4 regions of the Rhizobium sp. N324 genome follow, and region 3 is predicted to be linked to each of the others. Evidence: riboswitches for the same ligand, from Rfam matches in the RefSeq annotation. Region 3 holds a riboswitch; each other region holds the start of a gene.
What was found. Region 3 has a riboswitch for cobalamin ahead of cobU (bifunctional adenosylcobinamide kinase/adenosylcobinamide-phosphate guanylyltransferase). Riboswitches for the same ligand answer to the same signal wherever they lie in the genome.
Positions count from the first base shown of each region.

Region 1: it holds a riboswitch for cobalamin, as region 3 does, so the genes downstream of both, AMK05_RS18030 (CbtB domain-containing protein) here and cobU (bifunctional adenosylcobinamide kinase/adenosylcobinamide-phosphate guanylyltransferase) in region 3, are expected to answer to the same signal.
Region 2: it holds a riboswitch for cobalamin, as region 3 does, so the genes downstream of both, AMK05_RS13570 (ABC transporter substrate-binding protein) here and cobU (bifunctional adenosylcobinamide kinase/adenosylcobinamide-phosphate guanylyltransferase) in region 3, are expected to answer to the same signal.
Region 4: it holds a riboswitch for cobalamin, as region 3 does, so the genes downstream of both, nrdH (glutaredoxin-like protein NrdH) here and cobU (bifunctional adenosylcobinamide kinase/adenosylcobinamide-phosphate guanylyltransferase) in region 3, are expected to answer to the same signal.

Region 1 is NZ_CP013630.1:3,755,599-3,760,705, forward strand. Features, by position in the region: gene AMK05_RS18015 (sulfite oxidase-like oxidoreductase) at 138-800, shown strand; gene AMK05_RS18020 (hypothetical protein) at 785-1,414, opposite strand; gene AMK05_RS18025 (CbtA family protein) at 1,465-2,211, opposite strand; gene AMK05_RS18030 (CbtB domain-containing protein) at 2,311-2,520, opposite strand; adenosylcobalamin (AdoCbl) riboswitch at 2,534-2,676, opposite strand; gene AMK05_RS18035 (histidine phosphatase family protein) at 2,754-3,308, shown strand; gene AMK05_RS18040 (putative bifunctional diguanylate cyclase/phosphodiesterase) at 3,717-5,107, shown strand, end outside.
Region 2 is NZ_CP013630.1:2,803,113-2,808,219, forward strand. Features, by position in the region: gene AMK05_RS13560 (ABC transporter ATP-binding protein) at 1-765, opposite strand; gene AMK05_RS13565 (FecCD family ABC transporter permease) at 762-1,793, opposite strand; gene AMK05_RS13570 (ABC transporter substrate-binding protein) at 1,799-2,815, opposite strand; cobalamin riboswitch at 2,988-3,244, opposite strand; gene blh (bifunctional sulfur transferase/dioxygenase Blh) at 3,705-4,985, opposite strand.
Region 3 is NZ_CP013630.1:2,664,108-2,669,214, forward strand. Features, by position in the region: gene cobN (cobaltochelatase subunit CobN) at 1-1,804, opposite strand, end outside; gene cobW (cobalamin biosynthesis protein CobW) at 1,809-2,858, opposite strand; gene cobU (bifunctional adenosylcobinamide kinase/adenosylcobinamide-phosphate guanylyltransferase) at 2,863-3,387, opposite strand; cobalamin riboswitch at 3,678-4,074, opposite strand; gene AMK05_RS12865 (chloride channel protein) at 4,356-5,107, shown strand, end outside.
Region 4 is NZ_CP013630.1:4,155,924-4,161,030, forward strand. Features, by position in the region: gene nrdF (class 1b ribonucleoside-diphosphate reductase subunit beta) at 1-342, opposite strand, end outside; gene nrdE (class 1b ribonucleoside-diphosphate reductase subunit alpha) at 541-2,745, opposite strand; gene nrdI (class Ib ribonucleoside-diphosphate reductase assembly flavoprotein NrdI) at 2,724-3,128, opposite strand; gene nrdH (glutaredoxin-like protein NrdH) at 3,145-3,366, opposite strand; cobalamin riboswitch at 3,630-3,855, opposite strand; gene AMK05_RS20015 (heavy metal translocating P-type ATPase) at 4,277-5,107, opposite strand, start outside.

The DNA of each region.
Region 1 (5,107 bases), 1.1 Mb from region 3:
AGATGTTAGAGCGTCCTTTGTGCGTCCGAAAGCATGCACGGCGCTCTCACAACACCGACAGTGATTTCCAAGCGCAGTCGAAACTTGACACCCGGCAAGCGCCGATATCCTATTGCCGCATCGCAAGGAACTCCATCATGAGTGATGACAAGACGCCCGCCGACAGCAAGCTCACCAGTTCCAAGCGTCGCTGGGCGGCAGAGGGCAAGTTCCTGACCGGCCGCCTCAGCCGCCCCGAAGCCGAGCGCCTGCCACCCGGCCAGCATCTCGTCAAAAACTGGCCGGTGCTCGATCTCGGCCAGCAGCCCGTCATCTCCACCGATAGCTGGCGTCTTGAAGTGCGCGGCCTCGTCGAAACGTCGCTCACCCTCACCTGGGCCGACTTCCAGGCGATCGAGCAGAGTACCAAGGTCAGCGATATCCACTGTGTGACCACCTGGTCGCGCTACGATAACAAATGGCAGGGTGTTTCCGCGCGCGACCTGCTCGATCTCGCCATGCCGAAGCCGGAAGCCGGTTACGTCATGCTGACGAGTTATGACGGCTATACCACCAACCTGCCGCTGGCGGATTTCGCCGCCGAGGATGCGATCCTTGTGACATCATGGGAAGGCCTGCCGCTGACGCCGGACCACGGCGGCCCGATGCGCCTCGTCGTGCCGCATCTTTATTTCTGGAAAAGCGCCAAATGGCTGCGCCGCATCGAACTGATGCCGGAGGACGAAGCCGGCTTCTGGGAAAAGAACGGCTATCATATGTATGGCGATCCGTGGCGCGAGCAGCGCTATTCCGATGATTGAGCCTTCGGCCGCAGAAAGCGGCCAAGCGCAAACACCGCCAGGGCGAACAGAGCGGCGAGCCCCGTCAGCGAGGCCATGCTGGCTAGGTGAAACGGCACTTTGCTCCAGCGTGGTTTGACGAGATCGGCGGTGTTGAACGCCTCGCCGCTGAACCGGCAGGTGATGAGCGCCAGGCTGCGCCGCACCATGTCGGCATCGACCGCGGAAACTATTTCACCAGCCGCAACGGCCTCCCGCGGCATCTCACGCATCGAAAGCAATACCGCCTTGGTCGCCGCCAGATAGGCATGGGCGCATTCGTTGAACGGGCTCTCCTCGTCACCAACGCTGCCCGGCACCCGCCCCCAAAGACAATAGGAATACTGGATTTGGACATAGTTGAGAATCCGCCGGAATGGCTCGTTCGTATCGACGGCTTGGGACGCCAGACCGATAATTCGGCCGCGATAGTCCGAAATCACCGCCATCTCGCCATGCGAAATTTCCGGGATATCGAGACCCGCCTGGCTGCCGCCGGTGCTGCGGCTATGAGCAAGGGCGTTTTCAGCAGGCATGCAAAAGAAGGCGGTGGCAAAGGCCGCCGACAGGATTGATATGGCTCTGCTGCTTTTCATGGTCGCCCGAAATCCTAAGGGCGCCGGCAAAACGGCGCCCCTCGATGCGTTCAGTGGAAGGCCCTCGCCGGCCGGCTCCGCTGCCCGTCCTTCACGGCAAGCCGCTTTTCCGCCAGCGCCCCGAAGGCAAGGCCAAGTGTTGCCCAGAGGATCGCATGCATGGCGAGCGTTGTCGTCCGAAAACGCCAGAGCACCATGGCCGAGAAGTTCTCCGGCACCTCGTTGATCGGCGGCAGCAGATAGAGCACGAGGCCCATGAAGACGAGATAGGCGATGCCGGCGATGATCGCGCCGTTCCAGAGGCCGAAACGCTGGGAGAGGCGGCGCGACAGAGCCACCGCGGCGATCAGGGCGGCGAGCGAAACGACGATCATCAGGAAGAACAGCTCAGTCCTGACGCCGATCGTTTCGGCATTGCCGACCGCCGGCGGGTTGGCCGGATATTTGAAAGCGGGAACGAGCACGATCGCCACGAAGGCGGCAAGGGCGATGACCGCCGAGGTGCCGCGCGCCGAAAGATTGCTGACGCGGCCGTGCACGAAAGCGACGACGAGCGCGAAAAGACCGCCGACGGCAACGGTGTAGGGCATGACGCCGGTGAAAAGACCGAGACCGGCCTGCGTGGCGCGGCTGACGATTTCAGGTTCGGTGGCTTGGCCGGCCGCCTGGGCGCTCGCCTCTTCAAAAGCGATCGCCGCATCGATCAGCGGCTCGCCGAAGACATGGGCGAACGCGAAGACAAGGAAGCCAGCAATCAGGCCCGCGAACATGCCGCGAAGCAGAAGGTTTCCAACCATGTGAGCAACTCCCCTAGAGCAATTCCAGGAAAAATGCGAAGCGGTTTTCCGTTCGGAATTGCATTAAAACAAAGCTTAGAGCGGTTCTGCTGAACCGCTCTAGTGGCAGGGGAAGCCGAGGAGGTGGCGGGCGTCATGCACGAATTCGTGCACATACATGCCGTTGAACAGCGCCGTCGCGCCTTCCTCGGTGCCGACAAAATAAATAGCGAGAAGCATCAGCAGGCCGCCGAAGATCGCCCAGGGCAGGATTTCTCCTACGGGGATCGGCGCCGGTGCCGCGACGGGCGCAAAAGTGGTGTCAGACATGTATTCCTCCGGGAATGACGCGTTCAGTCGAAAGAGTGCTTGTGCGGTAGGGTCTGACTTCCAGCGCGAAGAAGCTTCGACACGCTGGTCACAGCGGCGCGACCGTGCCGGATTTACACCGGCTTCCAAACCCGCAACAGCACGGTTATATCTGCACGCCGAAGAACCTGTCAACGAAACTTCACGAGCCGGCCAAGGGCTGTCCTACTGTATTCCCGGGAGATCAGAAGACCGTGAACACACGCCTTACCTGGATCTGCCATGGTGCAACGGCGGCGAGCCGCAAGGCTCTGTTTCCGATCGACGAACCGCTGGAAGCCAAGGCAACGGAGGAAGCCGGCAGGATGGCCGGCCTGCCCCGCGCCGATCGTATTGCCGTAAGCCCGGCTTTGCGTGCCCGCCAGACTGCCGACGCGCTCCGCCTTCAAGCCCGGATAGACCCGGTACTTGGCGATTGCGATCATGGCCGCTGGGCCGGCAAGTCGATCGCGACGGTAGAGGCCGAGGAGCCGGAGAACCTCATGGCCTGGATGACAAGTCCGGAAGCGGCCCCGCACGGAGGCGAGAGCCTTGTTGATCTTCGAACACGCGTCGCCAGCTGGATGGACAATGAATTCGCCCGCGGCGGCCATGTGATCGCCATCAGCCACGCCGCCATCATTCGGGCGGCGGTCACGCATGCGCTTCAGGCCCCGCCCTCCTCCTTTTGGCTCGTCGACATCGAGCCGCTCGCCGTCATTCGCATGACCAGCAACGGACGGCGCTGGTCTCTGCGCTTCCAGCATTAGCGATCTCTGATGCTTATCCAGCCTTACACAAGCAAATCGCGTCATCTCTATTGAACCCGGTTTCGCCGGGACTACTTCCTTGTCCCAAGGAGATGGAAGACATGACATATGATTGGAGTGGGGAGCGCACGCGTCGCCTGCGTTTGATGCGTGTCGCCACAATCACGGTTCTGGTCGGTCTCATAGTCAGCGTTCCGCTGTTGATGGTCACCGCCTGAAACACGAGAAAGGGCGAGCGATGCACCAGCACGCTCGCCTTCGTTCTTCCCGCCCCGCGCGCCGAGAAGCGCATTCGTCTCTCGACGGTGCAGCAACAGGCTGCCGTCTCCAATAATTCGCCTTCTGGTTTCAACGAACATTTCAGACTTTCATGATAGTTCGGCACAGGGTGGAGATGGAGAAGGCCATATGCCGGTGTTTTTCCAGAGCAGGGCCGGAAGGCAGTGCGTGTCGATCGTCGGGCTTGGGATAACTCTCTGGCTCCTCGGCGTGCTTTTGCAGCTCGACGACAGCCTTGTCTCCTTCATGACCGGTTTCGGCGAATATGGCGCCGACAAACTCGTTCTGGCGCTCGGCATCGCCGGCGCCATGAGCTTCATCTATTCGGTGCTGCGCATCGCCGACCTGCGCAAGGAAACGGAACTGCGCGCCGCGGCCCAGGCGAAGGCCGATTGGACCGCAACCCACGACCATCTGACCAAGCTGCCGAACCGCTACGCCTTCGAGCGCAAGATCCTCTCACGGCCGGTGAAGGACGACGAGGACCAGATCGAGGAGTGGGACCGCAACGTCACGCTCTTCTCCGTCGATCTCGACGGCTTCAAGAAAGTCAACGATCTCGTCGGCCACAAGGGCGGCGACATTCTGCTGATCGAGGTTGCCAGACGAATCTGCGCGCTCGGCAACGCCGATTGCGTCTACCGCTTCGGCGGCGACGAATTCATCATCGTTGCCTTTGCCCTGACCGCACAGCGCGAGGAGCGTTTTGCCAGACTGCTGATCCAGGCTGTCACCCGGCCGATCCATATCGACGGCTTTGCCGTCGAAGTCGGCGCCAGCGTCGGCTACGACCGCTGGACCGAGGGAGCCGAGCCGCTGGAAGATGCCGCCCATCGTGCCGACCTCGCCATGTACGAGGCAAAATCACGCGGCCCCAACCATTATTTCGCTTTCGAACCGGCCATGCAGGACAAGGTCACGGAACGCGCTGCGCTGGAAACCAGGCTGCGCGCCGCAATCGCCAACAAGGCGATCAAACCCTTCTATCAGCCGCTGATCGACCTGAAGACCGGTCAACTCTGCGGCTTCGAGGCCTTGGCGCGCTGGATCAGTGACGATGGCGTCAACATTCCGCCACCTGTTTTCATCGATATCGCCGAGGAAAACGGGATGATCACGGCCTTGTTCGGGGATCTGCTCGCCCAGGCCTGCAGCGACGCACTCACCTGGCCGGAACATGTGATGCTATCCTTCAACGTCTCGCCGGTGCAGATGGAAGACAGGCTACTGACGTCACGTATTCTCAAGGTCCTTGCGGCAAGCCGGCTGCCGCCGCAGCGCCTGGAGGTGGAGATCACCGAGAATGCGCTGATCCAGGATCCCGCCGTCGCCGCCGTCATCCTCGACGAGCTGCACGCGGCCGGCATCCAGATCGCGCTCGACGATTTCGGCACGGGCTATTCGAGTCTGGCCCAGCTCGCCCGTTATCGTTTCGACAAGATCAAGATCGACAAAAGCTTCATCGCCACCTATCGCGGCGACGAACGCCAGGAAAAGATCGTCCGCGCCATGCTCGGACT
Region 2 (5,107 bases), 140 kb from region 3:
TCAATCCAACACGTATTGGATATGGTGCCGCCCATGCACGGCCGATTTCTGGACATGGGCGCGAACGCCGAAAACCCTGCCGATCATATCCTCTGTCAGCACCTCCTCCGGCGCGCCCGCGGCGACGACCTCGCCCTTCTGAAGCACCGCCAGACTATCGCAGAACATTGCCGCCAGGTTGAGATCGTGCAGCGCGACGATGCAGGTGATGCCGAGCTTCGAGATCAGCCGGAGAATGTCGAGCTGGTGCTGGATATCGAGATGATTGGTCGGCTCGTCGAGCAGCAACTCGCCCGGCGCCTGTGCCAGCGACCGCGCAATATGGACACGCTGGCGCTCGCCGCCGGACAGTGTCTGCCAGAGCTGGCCCGCCCGCTCCCGCATGTCGACCCGTAACAAGGCCTCGTCGACGGCGGCATCGTCCTCCGCGCCCCAGGGCGACACCAGCCCGCGATGCGGCGTGCGGCCGAGCCGCACCACGTCGCGCGCGGTCAGCTGCGTCTCGGTCGTCGACTGCTGCTCGACGAAGGCGATGCGCCGTGCAAGGGCGGCACGCGACAGCGAAGCGATATCGTCTTCGCCCAGCCGGATGACGCCGCTGCGGACCTTGCGCAGCCGGCAGATCAGCCTGAGCAGGCTCGATTTGCCGGAGCCGTTCGGTCCCAGCAGGCCGAGCACCTTGCCCTTTTCGACCGTCAAGCTGACGCCGTTGACGATGACCGTGTCGCCGGCGGCAAAACTCACCGCGTCGATCGTAATGCTCATGCGCTCCTCCGCACGCGATAGAGGATGACGGCGAAGGCCGGCGCGCCGAAGAGCGCCGTGACGACGCCGATCGGCAGGACTTGCTGCGGGATGATGATGCGCGAGACGATATCGGCGCCGACCATGTAGATCGCGCCGCCGAGTGCTGTTGCCGGCAGCAGCCGCCGATGGCCCGGCCCGACGAGAAAGCGGGCGGCATGCGGAATGACCAGGCCGACGAAGCCGATCGACCCGACCATGCTGACGACACTTGCCGTCATCGCCGCCGTCAGGCCGAACAGCAGGATCTGGACGCGGCGCACGGCAATGCCGAGCGAGGCCGCGGCATCCGTGCCGAAGGCGAAGGCATCGAGCGCCCGGACATGGGCCATGCAGATGACAAAGCCGGCAAGCGCGATCGGCACCGAGAGATAGACATCCGGCCAACGCACACCGCTGAGCGAACCCAGAAGCCAGAACAGGATGCCGCGCGCCTGCTCAGCATTCGCCGAGGTCGTCACGATGTAGGAGGTCAGCGCATTGAAGAGCTGCGAGCCGGCGACGCCGCACAGGATGATGCGCTCGCCTGTTCCCCCTGCCCCCGTCGCCAGGAAGCCGACCAGCAGAAAGGCGACGACCGCGCCGATGAAGGCGCCGCTCGACAGGCCGAGAACACCGTAGCCGAAGCCGAGGATCATCACGCAGACCGCTCCCGTCGAGGCGCCGGCGGAGATGCCGAGCACATAGGGTTCGGCCAGCGGATTGCGCAGCAGCGCCTGCAGCACGGCGCCGCAGAGCGAGAGCGACGCGCCGGCGCTGGCCGCGACGAGCGCCCGGCTCAGCCGATAATCCCAGACGATGCCCTGGTGAATGCGGCTGAGTTCGAATTGCGTGCCGAACAGCCGGTTGGAGACCGCCTCCGCCGTCGTCGCCAGCGGGATCGCGATCTCGCCGATCGAAACCGCAACGCTGATCATCAGCCCAAGAAGGAGAAAGGCAGCAATGGTGAGCGCGCCAAGCGCCCACCATCCCTGCCGCCTGGCCGACATTGCCTTCACTGCGACAGGCCGAAGGACTTGATGCCCTCCGCCAATGTCTCGATGCCGTCGATCGTGCGGATCGTCGGGTTCATCGATTGCGCATCCATCATCACGAAGTGCCTGTTCTTGACCGCATCCAGTTCCTTGGTGACAGGATCGTTCTCGAGGAAATCGATCTTCACCTTGGGATCGTCGGCGGCGTAGCGGCGCCGATCCATGGTCGCGAGCACGATGACGGCGGGGTTCGCCTGCGCGATGGTTTCCCAGCCGACCAGCGGCCATTCCTCCTCGGTGGTGACGACGTTTTTCGCGCCGATCGTCTTCAGTATATAGGCCGGAGCACTGTTCTTGCCGGCGATGAAGGCGTCACCATTGACCTCTTTGCTGGAGAACCAGAAGACGACCGGCAGGTTCTTGCCGGATGCGCCCGCTATCGAGGCGACGGCATCGGCCTCGCGCGTCTTCAATTCAGCGATCAGCGCATCGCCGCGCGCCTTCACGTCGAAAATTTCAGAGAGCTCGGCGATTTCGCGATAGATCAGTTCCATCGTGAACAACTCCCCACGCACGCCGTCGCCGCCATCGGTGTTGACCTTAGCGACGCAATCGGCCGGCGAAAGATAGGTATTGATCCCGAGATCCTGGAACTGCTCCCGCTTGCCGACCGAGCCTTGCGCACCGACATGCCATTCGAACTCGGCCGCCACCAGGTCTGGCTCCTGCCCGACGACGGATTCGAAGCTCGGATCATTGTCGGCGAGACGCTTTATCCTGCTGTTGGCTTCGGCATATCGCGGCAGCACGGGACCGACCCAGACGGCCGTGCCGGCGATCTTGTCGGCAAGGCCGAGCGAGAAAAGAATTTCGGTCATGCCCTGGCCGATCGAAACGATCTTCGACGGCGCCTTCTGGAAGGTCACCTGCTCACCGCAATTGGCGATGGTCAAAGGATATTGGGTGGCGGCAAGGCTCGGTGCCGCAAGGCCGATCAGCCCGAAGGCAAATGTCATGGTGGCGAGAATCTGGCGCATGAAAACCTCGATTGAAGGAAAAGGCACGGTTATGCCGCACGCGCGGCCGAAGGCACGCTGACACGTGCACTAACCGCAGGAGGCCCAATCGAGACGGATGCATGCCGAAATTCGGCGAAGGTTCAGAAGGTCAATCATGTCTGTTCCTTGTCCGGGCATCCCCGCCCGGTTGATTGGATCGTGATTGACGGCAGGTCTCCTGGCTCGCGGATATAAGTCGCGTCATCCGCCTTCCCGCGATATCTCGCAGTGGCCGGGCCATAAGCCCTTCAGAAATGACCGATCGCTGGCCACACCTGAGATGATCGACAATCCGCTTACAGTTGCGGGGGCAGCCACGGTCTCGGTCCCTTACTGGGTCGTCCTCACCGCGTTCCCTATTAATCCCCTTGGAGTCATCTTCAGGGAACCGTCGCCCCCAGTTACGTCGCCTGCCCGCACGACGTCAATGATTATTGCGGAGGATTGGGTCTGGTGGGCGAAAAATGGAGACGCACCGTCGGAGCGCTGTCGGCCGGTATAATGCCAGCATCCTCATCCCCAGGATGGGGCTCTCTTAAGCATCCTCCCATTCCCACTGTCGTGGGCGCGGCATCCAGCAACCTCCCTCATGCTGAGCTGCGCAGCCCGAAAGGGCGAAGCCTCGAAGCACGCCGCAACGCTGCTCCTTGCCAAAAACGCATCCCGCTCTGCGAATGGAGCACCCGCCTCGCCTTTCGAGGCTTCAGCCTTCGGCTTCCGCACCTCAAGATGAGGCTCTCTTGAGCGTCGACACAAGATCCTCCCGTTCCCGCCGTCGTGGGTGCGGCACCCTCCGATCTTCCTTATGCTGAGGCGCGCAGCCGAGAGGGCGAAGCCTCGAAGCACGCACCGCAACGCTGCTCCGTTCCTACAACGCATCCAGCGGTATCTTCAGATACCGCCGCCCGTTCGCCTCCGGCTCGGGCAGCCGCCCGCCGCGGATGTTGACCTGCAATGCGTGCAGCATCAGCTTCGGTTTCGGCAGCGTGCGGTCGCGCGCCTGGCGCAGCGCCACGAAGCCGGCCTCGTCGATGCCTGATATATGCAGATTGGCGCGCTTCTGGGCGGCTACCGTGCTTTCCCAGCGCGGGTGACGGCCGCCGGGTTGATAGTCGTGGCCGGAAAAGAGCCGGGTCTCCTCGGGCAGCGACAGGATGGCCTGGATCGAGTGCCAGAGGGCGCTGGCGCTGCCGCCGGGAAAATCGGTGCGCGCCGTGCCCGAATCCGGCGTGAATACCGTGTCATGCACGAAGGCGGCGTCACCGATCACATAGGTCACCGAGGCAAGGGTATGGCCGGGCGAGAACATCACTCGGGCTTTGAGCCCGCCGATCTCGAACGTGTCGCCATCGGTAAACATCCGGTCCCATTGCGAGCCGTCGGTTTCGAGTGCCGGCCAGTTGTAGATCTCCTTCCAGAGCACCTGCACGTCGGTGACATGGGCGCCGATCGCCGTCGGCGCGCCGGTCTTTCCTTTGAGATAGTGCGCGGCGGAGAAATGGTCGGCATGCGGATGCGTGTCGAGGATCCACTCGACCGTCAACCCTTCGCTGTCGATATGCGCGAGGATGGCGTCGGCATTGGCCGTTCCGGTCGCGCCCGACATCTCGTCGAAATCGAGCACCGGGTCGATGATGGCGCAACGTTTCGTCACCGGGTCGGCGACGACATATTGCACACTGCAAGTGCGCGGCTCGAAGAAGGCCTTCACCTCAGCCGCCTGCCCTGCCCGCTTTTCCAGCCAGCGGCGCGCGCCGGCAAGATCGAAGCCGAGGTTTTGACCGAAGGCCTCGACATCCCCCGGCGGCATCCGCCCGTCGAGCACCTCTCCCAGCACATAGAGCGTCAGCGCCCGCGTGCCGCTCTTGCAATGAGCGACGACCGGCCCCTTCACCTGCGTCATCGCCGTCTGGAAGGCGCGGATATCGGCCTCGGTGATCTCGGCCCCTTTCACCGGCACGAAGCTGTAGTCGAGCCCCGCGGCGGCGGCGGACGCCTTTTCCGCCGCATTGCCGGGCTGCCCCGGCTCCTCGCCATCCGGCCGGGCGTTGATGACGCCGGCAAAGCCGCCTGCCGCAAATGCGGCAAAGCCGGCGGCATCGGGCTGCCCCGCCACCGATATCAGTTCATTGACCCTCACGGATATCATCGAAGCCCCCGCGCCGCCTGCATCATGCAGCATCGCACGTATATCGATACAATCTCACGACTATATCGCCGAGCGCAAGAATAGTCGCTACACACTTCTTCGCGCCTGCCTCGGGTCGGCAA
Region 3 (5,107 bases):
GGCGCTTGGCCTGACTGCCCTCGCCCGGATCGTTGACGATGAAGGGATAGAGATGCGGCAGCGGCCCGAGGATGGCCTCGGGATAACAGGTCTCCGACAGCGCCAGTGCCTTGCCCGGCAGCCATTCGAGATTGCCGTGTTTGCCCATATGAATGACCGCGTGGGCGCCGAATTTTCCCCGCAGGAAGGCGTAGAAGGCAAGATAACCGTGTGGCGGCACGAGATCCGGCGAATGGTAGCTCTCCTTCGGATCGATATTATAGCCGCGCGCCGGCTGAATGCCGACGAGAACGCCACCGAAGCGGGCAAAAGGCAGGACGAAGGCGCCGTCGCGAAAATACGGATCGTTCCCGGGATCGCCCCAACGGGCCCTGACCTCATCCTGAATCTGATTGGGAAGAGACGCCAGGAAGCTGTTGTAGAGACTCAGGGATAACGTCTCGCGGATGACGCGGCCGTCATGTCCCGAATTGGTCGGTCCTTCCATCAAATGCCGGATCAGCGTGTCGCCATCGGCCGGAATATCGGAGAGCGGGTAACCCGCTGCTTCCATCGCGCGAAGCACCTGGATGCTGCCGGCCGGCGTATCCAGGCCGACCCCGTTGCCGAGCCGGCCGTCGCGGTTCGGGTAGTTCGCCATGACGAGCGCGATGCGCCGGTCGTGTGCCGGCGTGGCGCGCAGCCGCGCCCAGTTGGCCGCGAGTTCCGCCGTATAGCGCACCCGGCCGGCGACTGGTTCGCTGGCGACAATGTTGGTTTCGACAGCCGCATCGTAACGCGCCGCCGTCTTGAAGGAGACCGCCCGCGCCAGCACCCGGCCGTCGACTTCGGGCAGCGCCACGTTCATGCCGAGATCGCGCGCCGACAGGCCTTGCGACGAAGCTGCCCATGCCTCCCGCGACGAGGCCGACAGGATTGCCTGCAGCACCACCGCCCCATTCGCCTCCAGCACCGTCGGCTGCCGGTCGGCACCGGGCGCGGAGACGGCAAAGCCGGTCGTGTTGATCACAACATCAGGTTTCAGCGCTGAAAACACGCTTTCGAGAATGCCGGTCGAGACGGGATCCTTGAGGCTATAGGCAAAGACCGGCAGCGGCCGGAGGCCCTGCGCCTGCAAGGCTTCGATCAGCGCCTCGATCGGCCCGGTTTCGCCGCTCTGCACGAGGGCGCGGTAGAAGCTGATGGCGACGATTGGCCCCACCGCCACCTTCTCCGCCGAATGTGTCACCCGCCGCCACTCCTCGACCCCGATCAGCCCCCGCCCCGGCCACCAGAGGCCGGCCTTCATCAAAGGCACCGCCGGTGCTGGCTTTTCCGCGCCCGACAGCATCGCCCCGGCATAATCAAGAAAGGCGCGCGCATTGGCATCGCCGCCCTCGATCAGATAGGTCCAGAGCGCGTTGAGTTCGTCGAGCCCGACATTCGAAAACGGCGTCAACCCCGCATCCGGCCTGGCATCGCCGGGCAATACCGCAATCAGCGCGCCATTGCGGGCCGCACAAGCATGCAGTGCCTCCAGCGCATAATGGAAATAGCTGGCGCCCCCGAGCGCCCGCACGATGATGAGCCTGGCATGCCGCGCCGTGCGCTCGACATAGGTATCGACCGACATCGGGTGCTTGAGGCTCATGAGACTGGCGAGCCGCAGCGAATGCGGGCCACCGCAGGCGCGATGGGCGGCTGCGATTGCCGCCAACTCGCTGTCGGCGGCCGACAGGCACAGGATATCGCCCGGCGTCTGGCCGAGGTCGATCGCCTCCTCGCCGTCGCTGATCGTTCCCTGCTGGGCCAGAAGCAGATGCATCCGTTTATACCAGCGCCTCGATCGCCATCCGCACAGCAGCCTCATCCATCTCATGCAGGCCGATGACGACGAGACGTGTGCCGCGCTGTTCCCCAGGCGTCCAGGCGCGATCGAAATAGTGGTCGATGCGGCTGCCGACGGCCTGGAGTTGCAGGCGCATCGGCTTGCCGGCAACGTCGACGAAGCCCTTGAGGCGCAGCACGTCATGGGTTGATATGATGCTCTTCAGCGCCTCGACGAAACTGGCAATATCGGCGACCGGGCCGAGATCGACGACGAAGCTATCGAATTCGTCATGATCGTGCGGTGTGCCGTCCTCATGCTCGAGTTCGTGATGCGACTTGCGATTGGCGATATCGTCCTGCGTGCCGATGCCGAGACCGAGCAGGATGCCGGCCGGCACCTCGCCGTTCCTCGCCTCGATCATTGCCGGCTTGCGTGCAGTGCGGGAAGCGACCTCGTCGCGCACCCGGCTAAGACCGGCCACGTCGATCAGGTCGGTCTTGTTGAGCACGATCAGATCGGCGCAGGTGAGCTGATCCTCGAACAGCTCCTCGATCGGGCTCTCGTGATCGAGCGATTCATCCTCACTCCGCGCTGCCTCGACAGCATCGTGGTCGTCGGCGAAGCGGCCGGCGGCGACGGCGGCGCTGTCGACCACCGTGATGACGCCATCGACGGTGACCTGGGTGCGGATGTCAGGCCAGTTGAAGGCCGCGACCAGCGGCTGCGGCAAAGCAAGGCCGGAGGTTTCGATGACGATATGGTCGGGCCGCTGTTCCCGTTCCAGGAGCTTTGTCATCGTTGGGATGAAGTCGTCGGCAACTGTGCAGCAGATGCAGCCATTGGTCAGCTCGATGATATCGTCCTCGCTGCAGTTTTCTGCGCCGCAGCCCCTCAGCACCTCGCCGTCGACGCCGAGATCGCCGAACTCGTTGATGATCAGCGCGATCTTCTTGCCGCCGGCATTGGTGAGCAGATTGCGGATCATCGTCGTCTTGCCGGCGCCAAGGAAACCGGTGATGACGGTTGCGGGAATTTTCTGCTGGTTCATGGATTTAACCCTTCATTTTCAGCGGCAATCCTGCCGCGATGAAATAGACTCCGGCGGCCTTTGCCGCGATCATCTGGTGGAGACGGCCGGCATGATCGCGAAAATCCCGCGCCATGCGATTGTCGGGCACGATGCCGAGGCCGACCTCGTTGGAAACGAAAACGAGCCGCGCCTTCGCGTCAGGCAGGAAATCAGCGAGCGCCGTAAACTCCGCGGTCATATCCCGCTCCTCCATCATCAGATTGGTGGCCCAGAGCGTCAGGCAGTCGATCAGCACGATACGCCCCTCGCCGTCGATGGCGGCAAGCTTGCCAACGAGATCGAGCGGCTCCTCATGCGTCGTCCAGGAGAGGCCGCGATCGGTCCTGTGCTGGGCAATGCGCGCCTGCATCTCGTCGTCCCAGGCCCGGCCGGTCGCGAGATAGTGGCGGTCGAGGCCGGTTGAAACGACAAGGTTTTCGGCAAAGCGGGATTTGCCGGAGCGTGCGCCGCCGAGGATAAAGGTGGTGTTGGTCGAAGCGATCGTCATACGCAAGCGCTCCCGCTAGAGAGGGCGCGGCGGCGCCACATCCCTCTTCTCCCCAGCGGGGAGAAGGTGCCGGCAGGCGGTTGAGGGGGTGAGCGGCGAAGCCGCGAATGCACTGAGCACAAGCGAAGGGCAAAATGACGGAGGCGCCGTGCGGCCCCCTCTTCGGGCCACCTTCTCCCCGCGGGGGAGAAGGGGAAATCCATACGCACCACACAAGGCAGCGCCGAATTCAATCGTTCAGCCAAAACAACCTCCGTGCTGGCAGCGGGTCTCTTGCCCAGGGTTGGGCTTCTCGCCCGGCACGAATGGCAGGTCTCCTGGCTCGCGGTTGTCGGCCGCAATCGGGGCAGACCGGAAACCGGTCGCCCCTGATCGTGCCGGCGGATCTGCCTCGCCTTCCCGGCCGCATCGGTGAAGAGGTGGACGATTCGTAGAAATAGAGGCGTCCGACCCCGGTTGATCACAATGCATGTCCAGTGGCTTTTCCGGCATGTCGCCCGCCCTGCCCGCCTGCACCATTGCAGACTGCCGGCCGGAAGGGCTGGATGCCGGATGGAAGACCCTGACCGCTCTACAGTCGCGGGGTCGGCTGTGATGAAGGCGCCCGGTTTGGGTCCGCCCCGTCACATTCCCTTTTCATCCGGAAAGGCATAACACCGATCCGGAACCATCCGTTATATCCGAGGATGGTCAGATGACCATCCTCGTGGGATGGCCAAACGACCATCCGTTGAGGGATGGTTAGGCAAGCCTGGGGATGGAGTCAACGGCCTTGGTGTGACTGCGAAGCTGGCCGGCCGAAAGAGGGTGTCGCATAAAAACGACTTATTCTAGCTAGAAAGTCTTCTTAGATCAGTAGCTTACGTCATAAAAATTTAGCCCGACCGCCGGGTTTTTGCCGCAATTCCATCGCAAGCGGACAGCACCCCCGCCCTTGACCGGGCCTCTCTCCGCCTAGTTGTCTAGCCATGCTTATGAAATTGGATCGGCGCCGTTTCCGTGCGCTGCGTGTCTTCTTCGACCCGGGGCGGCTGCGCGCTCTGACTCGCCGCAGCGAAGTCGGCCTGTCGCTGGCGGGCGCCGTCGTCGGCATCGCCTCAGGGCTTGCGGTCACCGGCATGAGCTACGTTTCGAATGAGCTGCACCAGCTGGTCTTCGGCATACCGGACAGCGAAAGGCTGAGCTCGTCGGTGATCGACGACAAGCTGCTGCTGCTCTCCGCCCCCGTCATCGGCGGCATTCTGCTCGGGCTGTTGCTCTTCATTTTGGCCAAGCGCCGCAAGAAACCGATGGTCGACCCGATCGAGGCCAATGCGCTGCATGGCGGCCGCCTGTCCTTGACCGACAGCATCATCGTCGCTGTGCAGAACCTGATCTCCAACGGCTTCGGCGCCTCCGTCGGCCTGGAGGCCGGCTACACCCAGCTTGCCGCCGGCCTCGCCTCGAAATTCGGCCTGAAACTGCAGCTCCGCCGCTCGGATCTGCGCATCCTCGTCGGCTGCGGCGCAGCCGGTGCCATCGCCGCCGCCTTCAACGCGCCGCTGACCGGCGCCTTCTATGCTTTCGAGCTGATCATCGGTACCTATACGATCGTGTCGCTGACCCCTGTGGTCGTCTCGGCCCTCGTTTCCACTTTGATCGCAAGGCTGCTGGCCGAAGGCGATTTCACCATCGATATCGGCAGCTTCGGCGCGGTCGTGCCGGCCGATTATATCCCGGC
Region 4 (5,107 bases), 1.5 Mb from region 3:
GAAGATCGAGGAATAGGAGCGCGCATGCACCGCCTCCATGAACGAGACGTTGGAAAGCACCGCCTCCTCATGCGGGGTGACCGCATCCTCCATCAGCCTGATTGCGCCGACGCCGTTCTGGATCGTGTCGAGCAGTGTCAGCCCGGTGAAGACCCGGATAGTGAACTGCTGCTCGGCCGGCGTCAGCGTCGCCCAGGACGGAATGTCGTTGGAAAGCGGCACTTTCTCCGGCAGCCAGAAATTGCCGGTCAGCCGGTTCCAGACCTCGAGATCCTTATCGTCCTCGATGCGGTTCCAGTTGATGGCACGCACGCGGGAAACAGGTTTTAATTGCATGTTCATTGAGTGGTCCCTCTTGAGGAATTTGCCTGGGTTTTGCCCCTCATCCGCCTGCCGGCACCTTCTCCCCGTAAACGGGGCGAAGGAGATATGCGGCAACCTCTCCATCCCCATCTAGGTCTCGCAGGGCACGTCCCCTCTCCCCGTGAGAACGGGGAGAGGGTTAGGGTGAGGGGCAAAATGCTCCGGAGCGAATTCGAATCAAAGCGTACAAGACACGCAGCCCTGCACCTCGGTGCCGGACAGCGCCATCTGGCGAAGGCGGATGTAGTAGATCGTCTTGATGCCCTTCTTCCAGGCGTAAATCTGCGCCTTGTTGATGTCGCGCGTCGTCGCCGTGTCGCGGAAGAACAGGGTCAGCGACAGGCCCTGGTCGACATGCTGGGTTGCCGCCGCATAGGTATCGATGATCTTCTCCGCCCCGATCTCGTAGGCGTCCTGGTAATAATCGAGGTTGTCGTTGGTCATGAACGGCGCCGGATAGTAGACGCGGCCGATCTTGCCTTCCTTGCGAATCTCGATCTTCGAGACGATCGGATGGATCGAGGAGGTCGAGTGGTTGATATAGGAGATCGAGCCCGTCGGCGGCACCGCCTGCAGGTTCTGGTTATAGAGGCCGGAGGTCATGACCGCCGCCTTCAGCGCCACCCAATCGTCCTGCGTCGGAATATGGATTGCTGATTCGTCGAACAGCGCCTGCACTGTCTCGGTCACCGGCTTCCATTCCTTTTCGGTATATTTGTCGAAATAGTCGCCGGAGGCATATTTCGAATTTTCGAAGCCCTTGAAGCTTTGGCCTCGTTCGACCGCCAGCAGGTTAGAAGCGCGGATCGCGTGATAGGTCACCGTATAGAAATAGATATTGGTGAAATCGACGCCTTCCTCTGAGCCGTAGAAGATCCGCTCGCGGGCGAGATAGCCGTGCAGGTTCATCTGGCCGAGCCCGATCGCATGGCTCTCGTCATTGCCCTTCTCGATCGACGGAACAGAAGCGATATGGCTCATGTCGGAGACCGCCGTCAGCGCCCGGATCGAGGCCTCGATCGTCCTGCCGAAATCGGCGGAATCCATGGCCGCGGCGATATTCAGCGAGCCGAGATTGCAGGAAATATCCTTGCCGAGGTGCTTGTAGGAGAGGTCGTCGTTATATTCGCTCGCCTCGCTCACCTGCAGGATCTCCGAGCAGAGATTGCTCATGGAGATGCGACCCGCAACCGGGTTTGCCCGGTTCACCGTGTCCTCGAACATGATGTAGGGATAGCCGCTCTCGAACTGGATCTCGGCGATCACCTGGAAGAATTCACGCGCCTTGATCTTCTTCTTCGAGATGCGGGCATCCGCCACCATCTCGCGATACTTTTCCGTCACCGAAATCTCGGTGAAGGGCAGGCCGTAGACGCGCTCTACGTCATAGGGCGAGAACAGGTACATGTCCTCGTTGTTCCTCGCGAGTTCGAAGGTGATGTCGGGCACGACGACACCGAGCGACAGCGTCTTGATGCGGATCTTCTCGTCGGCATTCTCGCGCTTGGTGTCGAGGAAGCGCATGATATCGGGGTGATGGGCGTTGAGATAGACGGCGCCCGCCCCCTGGCGTGCACCGAGCTGGTTGGCATAGGAGAACGAGTCTTCGAGCAGCTTCATGACGGGGATGATGCCCGACGACTGGTTCTCGATCTGCTTGATCGGCGCGCCGGCCTCACGGATATTCGTCAGCGACAGCGCCACGCCGCCGCCACGCTTCGACAATTGCAGCGCCGAATTGATCGACCGGCCGATCGATTCCATATTGTCCTCGACCCGCAGCAGGAAGCAGGAAACGAGTTCGCCACGCTGCTTCTTGCCGGCATTGAGGAAGGTCGGCGTTGCCGGCTGGAAACGGCCGGAAATGATTTCGTCGACCATGTCGCGGGCAAGCGCCTCGTCGCCACGCGCCAGGGTCAGCGCCACCATGCAGATGCGATCCTCGTAGCGCTCGAGATAGCGCTTTCCGTCGAAGGTCTTCAGCGTATAGCTGGTGTAATATTTGAAGGCGCCGAGGAAGGTCGGGAAGCGGAACTTCCTGGCATAGGCGTGGTCGAACAGGTCGCGGACGAAATTGAAGGAATACTGGTCGAGCACCTCCTGCTCGTAATAGCCCTCGGTCACGAGGTAATCGAGCTTTTCCCTCAGATTGTGAAAGAACACGGTGTTCTGGTTCACATGCTGCAGAAAATACTGCTTGGCCGCCAAGCGGTCCTTGTCGAGCTGGATCCGTCCCTCATCGTCATAGAGGTTCAGCATGGCGTTCAGCGCGTGATAATCGAGCGCTTCCGCCGCTTTCAAAGGGCGTTCGCCGGTGGGATGAGCAAAAGTGTTATGCGGTTTTGCGCCCGCATCCCGCGTCAGAGTTGTTCCCGTGTCCAAAACCGTTCCATTCCGTGTTTGACGTTGGCGACATCCTCCTCCGTGCCCATGAGCTCGAACCTGTAGAGGTAAGGCACCTGGCATTTGCGCGAGATCACGTCGCCGGCGAGCCCGTATGTCTCGCCGAAATTGCTGTTGCCCGCGGCAATCACGCCGCGGAGGAGTCCACGGTTCTCCGCATCGTTCAGGAAACGGATCACCTGTTTGGGAACGGCGCCCTTGCCGTCGCCGCCGCTATAGGTCGGCACAACAAGCACGAAGGGTTCGCGGATAGGGAATGCGTCCGCACCGCCCGCCGGAATGCGCGCCGCGCGCAATCCAAGCCTGGCGACAAAGCGATGGGTATTGCCGGATCGGCTGGAATAATAAACGATCAGCCCCATCGCCTTTTCCCTCGGGTCAGGAGAGCGCGCTGATCATGTCGGGACGGAAACCCGCCCAATGCCGCTCACCGGCGATGACGACGGGGGCCTGCATGTAGCCGAGGCTGCGGACGCGATCGAGCGCTTCGGCATCCTGCGAGATATCGACGATGTCGTAATCGACGCCCAGACGGTCGAGGGCGCGATAGGTGGCGGTGCATTGGACGCAGGCGGGTTTGCTGTAGACGGTAACGCTCATCATGTTCCTCGTGATGTCAAAGAATTCAGGACGCAATACTGGGATCGGGCGCCTTGCGACGTCCGGGGCAACGTTTTGATGGTGATCTGGCAAAGTCGGCGCTTTAAACGCCTGATACGATCCCTTTCGGGATTTGCGCGGGCGGCGGCCTTGATATTCTGGACATGACTTCAACCCCGAAGTGCTCATGCGGACGTTCGGGGCAGCGCAACAGGCGCGGATCATTCCGCTTTCATGCACGCGACCTTCCGGACACCCCGCCGGTGGACATCTAGTTCAAGGCAGGTCTCCTGGCTCGCGGGTCGAAGCACCCTGCCCCAGCCTTCCCGAGGCATCATGCCTCAGTGACCTGAAATCGGACAGTTGCTCGCCGCTCACAGTTGCGGGGGCAGCTCCGGCCTTGTTGCGCCGTTATGGCGAAACGCACCGTATTCCCGTCTTAGCCTGCGATCCTGACGAATCGAAGGAACCTTGAACACTAGATATAGTATCTGAATCCAAAATCGCGTCAACGGGTGGTTTGCACATCTCGTTACGGCAGGTTTGAAATCACTGCGTTCCTGTGAAAAACATGGATAATAAAGGCTTAAACAAAACGAACTGCGGAGAAGGCCGTGATGAGCAGGGCAGCCTGGTCGGCTCCCAGGCTGCTGACAAACCACGGCCAAACCCGTGACGTCATCCTCGGCCTTGTGCCGAGGATCTACGGACGATCAATTAAGTATTTGAAAATAAATGTTTTCCTGTCAGGAAATTGCCGTGGTTAAATGCTCGGCACAAGGCCGAGCATGACGGAGGAGACTTTGTCGGCAAACCGAAAGCCGGCCTGACTGAGGATCGGCTCCGCTGTTTTCGCTTCTCGATCAGGCCCGAACCGGCAGCAGTCTTCACGCCGCCCCCGGAAAAACATTCATCCCTTTACGCGAAGCAATCGCAGCGCGTTGATCGTCACCAGCACGGTAGCGCCGGTATCGGCGAGGATCGCCGGCCAGAGGCCGGTGATGCCGGCAATGGTCGTCACCAGGAACACCGCCTTCAGACCGAGCGCGATGGTGATATTCTCTAGGATATTTCGCATCGTCCGTTTCGACAGTTCGATCATCCGCGCCACGTCGCCGACGCGGCCGTGCAGCACGGCGGCGTCCGCGGTCTCCAGCGCCACATCGGTGCCGCCGCCCATGGCGATGCCGATATCGGCGGCGGCCAGCGCCGGCGCGTCGTTGATGCCGTCGCCGACCTTGGCGACGATGAATCCCTGACGCTTCAATTCGCCGACGACCCGCTGCTTGTCCTCGGGCATCATCTCGCCGCGCCAGTCGATGCCGAGCATGCCGGCAACGGCGGCCGCCGTTCGTTTGTTGTCGCCGGTCAGCATCATCGCCTTGACGCCGGCCGAGCGGAGCGAGGAAAGCCCGGCCTCGGCATCCTCGCGCGGTTCATCGCGCATGGCGATCAGGCCGGCTGCCGCGCCATTGACGAGCAGCACCGACACGCTCTTGCCCTCGTCGTTCAATGCGGTAATGCGTGCATCCTTGTCGCCATCGAGTGCTTCGCGCTCGCGAGCAGCGGATGGCGACAGCAGATCGAGCGTCTCACCGCCGACTTTGCCGCTGACACCCTTGCCCGGCAACGCTTCCAGTTCGAAAGCCGGCGGCACGGGAACACCGTCCGCCCTGGCGCGGTTGAGGATCGCCAGCGCCAGGGGATGGCTGGAGCCCTGCTCCAGCACCGCCGCGCGCGA